3 regions of the Ruminococcus sp. RTP21484sp1_RTP21277st1_D2_RTP21277_210401 genome follow, and region 2 is predicted to be linked to each of the others. Evidence: a T-box and tRNA genes for the amino acid it is inferred to sense, from the RefSeq annotation. Region 2 holds a T-box; the other regions hold tRNA genes.
What was found. A T-box is a leader RNA that pairs with one kind of tRNA and senses whether it is charged. The one in region 2 lies ahead of thrS (threonine--tRNA ligase), so its partner is inferred to be a tRNA-Thr.
Positions count from the first base shown of each region.

Region 1: it has a tRNA-Thr gene. The T-box ahead of thrS (threonine--tRNA ligase) is inferred to sense a tRNA for this amino acid. The anticodon was not compared.
Region 3: it has a tRNA-Thr gene. The T-box ahead of thrS (threonine--tRNA ligase) is inferred to sense a tRNA for this amino acid. The anticodon was not compared.

Region 1 is NZ_JBCOMJ010000015.1:76,252-78,454, reverse strand. Features, by position in the region: gene AB5706_RS11450 (glutamine--tRNA ligase/YqeY domain fusion protein) at 1-747, opposite strand, end outside; tRNA gene AB5706_RS11445 (tRNA-Thr) at 1,003-1,075, opposite strand; gene AB5706_RS11440 (isopeptide-forming domain-containing fimbrial protein) at 1,242-2,203, opposite strand, start outside.
Region 2 is NZ_JBCOMJ010000002.1:7,234-9,436, forward strand. Features, by position in the region: gene thrS (threonine--tRNA ligase) at 1-1,061, opposite strand, end outside; T-box leader at 1,276-1,483, opposite strand; gene AB5706_RS01270 (YdcF family protein) at 1,556-2,203, opposite strand, start outside.
Region 3 is NZ_JBCOMJ010000029.1:63,796-65,998, forward strand. Features, by position in the region: gene AB5706_RS17435 (hypothetical protein) at 1-448, opposite strand, end outside; gene AB5706_RS17440 (ureidoglycolate lyase) at 668-1,153, shown strand; tRNA gene AB5706_RS17445 (tRNA-Thr) at 1,282-1,354, shown strand; gene glgB (1,4-alpha-glucan branching enzyme) at 1,488-2,203, opposite strand, start outside.

The sequences.
Region 1 (2,203 bases), on a different contig from region 2:
ATATTCCAGTTCTCTTACAACCCAGTCATATAATGGTCTGTGATCTTCAAATTCCAGAGTACAAATGGAATGTGTAATTCCCTCAATTGCATCCTCAATAGGATGAGCAAAATCATACATCGGGTAAATACACCAGGTATCTCCTGTTCTGTGATGGCTTACATGAGCTACACGATAGATAACCGGATCTCGCATGTTCATGTTTGGAGAAGCCATGTCAATCTTTGCTCTCAGAACTTTCTCACCATCAGCATATTTGCCTTCTTTCATCTCTTCAAAAAGCTGAAGATTCTCTTCTACAGTTCTGTTGCGATACGGACTCTCTTTGCCAGGCTCCTTTAAAGTTCCACGATATTCTCTGATCTGGTCCGCAGTTAAATCGCAGACATATGCCTTACCCTTTTTAATCAATTTTACTGCAGCTTCATACATCTGTCCGAAATAATCGGAAGCGAAGAACAGTCTGTCCTCCCAGTCAGCTCCCAGCCATTTGATATCGGCTTTAATGGACTCAACAAACTCAGATTTCTCCTTAGTCGGATTGGTATCATCAAAACGCATGTTGAATTTACCATTGTACTCTTTCGCCAGTCCGGCATTTAAAAGAATGGATTTGGCATGTCCTATATGAAGATAACCGTTTGGCTCTGGCGGAAAACGTGTATGAACGGTGTCATAAACTCCTTCTGCCAGGTCTTTATCAATGATATTCTCAATAAAATTTTTGGAAACCTTTTCGTTCTCCATGGTTCTCCCTCCTGATATCAACTCTTTTATAGCATAAATTCCAATATCTGTCAGAGCATGTTAAAAAATTTTCTTCAATATGTGTATCGGGAATAATTTCTCAAACATATTCTGTTCTTTGATGATTTATCTTATCATAAATAGGTGCATTTTAAAAGTTTTTCTTACAAAAATATTGATTTTTATCCCTATCTATGAGAATATATTAATTTATGCCACAAAAAAATCCCTGATATATAATCAGGGATTAAAAAGAGCTGATGACGGGAATCGAACCCGTGACCTCCGCCTTACCAAGGCGACGCTCTACCGACTGAGCCACATCAGCACTCTCATGTCCGGCATTTCTGCCGCTCACAGTTGATTATATTACCAGAAGGTTATCTTATTGTCAACACCTATTTTCAAATTTTTTCAAAAAATATAAAATAATTAAAATTCTTTGCTGCAGCACCTGCCGCTGCAACCTGGCAGGTACTGCTATACTGCATTTTTCATTTTTCAGGAATAACAATATTCCGCACATAATCTGTATCTGTCAGTAAGCCATCTCCGCTTTTCTTGTTTGTAAAGGAAGCGGTCCCATTCTGATTTCCGGACAGATCAAACTGAACAGTATTTCCCTGTACAGTTCCATTTACTACCTGGTCAATTTTCTCCAGTTTATACCGCATAACTTTACTCTCTTGAACCTGGTATTTCCCTGCCGGAAGTGCGAATACAGCCCTTTTGCTTACATCTGCCCGGGTGTCTGTGTTTTCTTTTGTAAATTCCACAGTTTTAGAGTAAATACGTTCTTCTCCATCCAGATCTGTTCCTTTCACCGTGAATGTAAAGGCCGGATTTCCCTGTCCCCAGACAATTTCATCTCCATGAAGAATTTTGTTTATTGTAAGAGTCACCATCTTCACATCTGTCATCTGGAACTTCTGAACTCCAGATGTACTTTTTACCGTACAAATCACCGGTTTTCCTTTTTTGTAACCGGAAGGAGCTGTTATTTCTGTAAGTACATATTCTCCGGCTGGCAGTTTATTAATCCTATGAGCAGTTTTCCCGGACGTCCAGGTGTCGATCACTTTTCCGCTTTTATCCGTCAACTGCATAACAGCTCCTGCAACAGCTTCACCTGTCACCTTATCCGTCTTTAAAAATTCCGCTTTTATATAACGATTTTCAATTACCATTGTATAACCTTGCTCATTCTTTACCAATCCATTTGCATCCACAGTAAATTTATGAACTGTGTTATCTAAAACATATCCGGCAGGTACTGCTGTCTCCTGTATACAATATGTTGCAGGTGACAGCCCTTCCAATTTTATTAATCCGTTTTTGTTTGTTGTGTATGTTGTTCCCGCCGAATCTGCATTTGCACTGCTTTCCCATAAACGGAATTTTACGCCTTCAATAGGAGGACGATTTCCTCCTGCTTCTTCCGTTTCTGTTACTTTTT
Region 2 (2,203 bases):
ATACGAAGCGGCAGATCACGGTAAGAACGTGGTTCTGACTGGTATACAAGAATACCTCCCGGACAGTTCATTGGCTTGATTGCAAAATCCTGATCGTCAATTACAGTTGTATACATATTTTCTTTGTAATGATCCCAGTGTCCGGATGTCTCCCAAAGATGACGTGCCAGCATGATCGGTGTGGAAATCTCAACATATCCTGCTTTCTGATGGATTTCTCTCCAGTAATCAAGAAGAGTATTCTTCAGAACCATTCCCTTAGGAAGGAAGAACGGGAATCCAGGACCTTCGTCGCTCATCATGAACAGACCAAGCTCTTTACCAAGCTTTCTGTGGTCACGTTTCTTCGCCTCTTCCATACGGGTAATATATTCTTCCAGATCTGCTTTCTTTGTGAAAGAAGTTCCGTAGATTCTGGTAAGCATTTTATTCTTCTCGCTTCCTCTCCAGTAAGCACCTGCAATGCTGGTAAGCTTAAATGCTTTTACCGGTTTGGTTGTCATAAGGTGAGGTCCTGCACAAAGGTCAACAAACTCACCCTGCTGATAAAAGCTGATCTCAGCATCTTCTGGAAGATCTTCGATAAGCTCCACTTTATATGGCTCATTTTTCTCTTTGAAGAATGCGATCGCTTCTTCTCTGGATTTGGTAAAACGGGTAATCGGAAGTGCTTCCTTTACCACTTTCTTCATCTCAACTTCGATCTTTGCAAGATCCTCTGTAGTGATCGGGTTCTCGCTGTCAATATCATAATAAAATCCGTCTGCAATAGATGGTCCGATTGCAAGCTTTACATCCGGGTACAGTCTCTTGATTGCCTGTGCCATAATGTGGGATGTGGTGTGACGGAAAGCGCCTTTTCCACCCTCATCCTCAAATGTCAGGATGCTTAACTCGCAGTCCTTGTCAACTACATGTCTAAGGTCAACAACTTCTCCGTCAACCTCTCCTGCACATGCAACTCTTGCAAGGCCTTCGCTGATATCAGCCGCAATGTCGATAACGGATTTTGCTTCTGCGTATTCTTTTTTAGAACCGTCTTTTAATGTGATAATCATGATTCGTGTCTCCTTTTCTTTTTCTGAAACTGTATCCGGCAGGAAACTGTCTGATACGAAAAACGTATGGTAACGTTTGACTGAGCACTGAAAATCAAACATTTTCTGTACTCCCATGCAGGGACGAGACGAGCTGCAGTCTCCAAGGTCACACACAAACGTGGACTTTAACTCATTGCTCGTGAAAAACAAAAGCCCCTTACAATGCTCTCACACTGTAAGGGACGAATATACTCGCGGTTCCACCCTGCTTGCCATAGCATACGTATCTGTAAACCAGGCCACTTATTTGATGGTAACGGAATCACCGGACCGGATTAGGGCCACTCGGAGGTAGTTTTCAACTGTTTCCTGATAAGGCATTTCCAGCCGCCTGCCTCTCTCTGAAACATTCCACAGTTTACTCTTCTCGTCAACGTGTTTTCTTATCACTGTGTCCCATTATAGCCTTGGGTTTTGGGTTTGTCAATAATCTGCAAAATAAAGATGATAAAAAATTAGATATTTCCCCGAAGTTTTTCTTTTACAAGTGCTGCTACTTCCCGCACCACATAATGCACCTGCATAATAGGATCTGATACCGCCGCAATTCCATAAGGATGTTTATATCCCTGCTTTTCCGCCAATTTTACTGCCCGGTACACGTGAAAATTATTTGACAATATTCCCGTATTTTTCTTACTGCACCCGGTAAGCTCATCGGAAAATTTCAGATTTTCTTTCGTGCTTGTAGACTTCTCTTCCAACACCAGCCGCTCCTGTGAAATACCATGCGCTGTCAGATAATTCTCCATACATTTTGCTTCCGTAATATCCTCCCCCAAGCCCTGTCCGCCGGAAAGGATCAGCGTGGTATCTTCATTCTCCCTGGCATATTTCAGTGCCGCCTTCAGACGAAGCTCCAAAGCCTTGGATGGTACATCGCCTTTTACATGAGCACCTAACACAACTACATAATCCAGGTTCTTTTTCCCGGAAGACTTCATTCCGGAAATTACACGGCTGCAGATAAATCCAAAACAGACAATTCCGATCAGCACAGCCACCATGATCACAGTTCCCAGCCATCCAGGGAAAATTCCCGGATGATTTCTGCCATAGCGGATCAGTACTGCGCCGCCTTCCAGAACCGCTGTAAGCAGTAC
Region 3 (2,203 bases), on a different contig from region 2:
TTTCGTAATGTGAGTTTGTAAAAACCGTTCCATACTGTGAAGAAACCATCCTACAACAATAATAAATGCTACGCTTAATGATGGGATACCCAGGATAATAATTATTCTGAGGTTCCACATTAATGATCAGACTCAATCGATTGTCAGTGCCTGGTATCAATGCACTAAAGCGAATATCATAGGTTACTGTTCCTTCCGCTATGGTCGTATCTTCAGTAGATAGTCCTTTTATCAATTCGGGAGTTTCTTCATCCGGATATACTGGAATTTCAGAAACATACAAATCTCCTTCTATGTATTTCTCTGCAATTTCCTGTATTGCACACTCCCTGTACTCCTGCAGACAGCTTTTCATAATCCATGCAAGAATAATCTTGTTTGACAATAATTTCTTACATGCGTTATCATACGCTGCCTTTTCTCCTGCGGTAGAAAGCATTTTTGACAATTTGTTTGGTACTTTCATTCACCACAAGCCTTTCTTTATGAACTTTATCTACATTTTTATAATAACACATACTGCGTTCTTAAATCTATAAAACTTTTATTAAAAATATTAACTGCCTTTCTTTATTCACACTATCCATTTAAAGATATTTATTGAGCTTTTTCCAACACCATGATACAATAGCTTCAAGGGTTTTTACTACATTTGAGGAGGTTTACCATGAAAGAAATTACAGCTGTAAAAATTAATCCAACAGATTTTGCGCCCTTTGGCACCTACTGTTCCATGACTGAACCGGAAGGTTATCCTTTACAGGGCGAAATCCACAAATTTTATCCCGATCGTATCTCAGGTACCTGTATGGGAAGTATGGGATTTTCTCCCATTGCCGTACGCAAAGATGAGCGAATCGTTAAGATGGCAGAATACCACACAACCACCTGGGAAGGCATCGTAGCTCTGGATGATGATATGATCATTCATGTTGCTCCTGCATCTGCCGGTACGCCAGTCCCGGAACTTACAAAGGCCTTCCTTGTTCCCAAAGGATGTATGGTAAAGATCAATGCCGCTATCTGGCATTTATGTCCTCTGCCTGTAAACAACGATGTCCTTCATGCAATGATCATTTTACCGGAATGTACTTATGCCAATGACTGTACGGTAGTTGAGTTTGAGGAAAAAGACTGGTTTAAAATCGTATAATCAGAATTTTCACCCACGATAAATCAGAATTTTTACCCAAGATTTTCTTGACAAATGGCTGCTTATAACTTAAAATATCTTTTGTGTCTGATAAGTGTATAAATTTTTATACACTTATCATTCCATAAGCTGGAATAGCTCAGTCGGTAGAGCACTTCACTCGTAATGAAGGGGTCGTGAGTTCGAGTCTCATTTCCAGCTTTTTTTATTTGCATCAAATAGATATTCCTAATCTGCTTCGCTGCTTACTTATTGTAAAAAGATTCAAAAAGACTGCATTCCTCACATCTGAAATTCAGATATGTAAATGCAGTCTTTTTTGCTATTTTATTACTTATTTGCTATTTCTGTCTGCTTTGTTATTGTCATTTTTTACTGTGGCTCTTTTCTTCACTGTTTCTGCCTTTTTCTCTGCCTTGACAGCTTCTTCTACTTTCGTAGCTTTTTCTTCCTTTACTGACTTCTTTGCTGGAGTTTTTGCCTTCACAGTCCTTACCAGTTTTCCTACAGTCTTATCTTTCGCAGTCTTATCTTTCGCAGTCTTATCTTTCGCAGTTTTCGCTGCGGTCACTTTCTTCCTGGCTGGGGCTTTCCCGGGAGTGCAGCTGTAGATGCTTACACCAAGTGCCGGCAGTTTCACCTTAATAGAGTGCTCACGTTCGTCGCACTCTTCTGCTTTTGCTGTCTTCACACGAGAATTTACTACACCCTCGCCGCCGAATTCTACTGCATCGCTATTAAAGATTTCTTTATATTTTCCTGCAAAAGGCACGCCCACCTGGTAATTCTCGTAGGGTATTGCGGCGAAATTACAGATTACAAGCAGCGTTTCCTCTGGTTTCTCTGTCTTACGCAGGAAAGTGATCACATTCTCCTCGTATTTCATCAGCTGAACCCACTCAAATCCGTCATACTCATCATCCATCTGATAAAGAGCAGGCGAACTCTTATAAAGGGTATTCAACGCCTGAATGCATTTGGCAAGTCCCTCCGGCATATCAGTCCCCGGTGCCATCATTTTACAGCCAGGATGCACCATCATATAGGAAT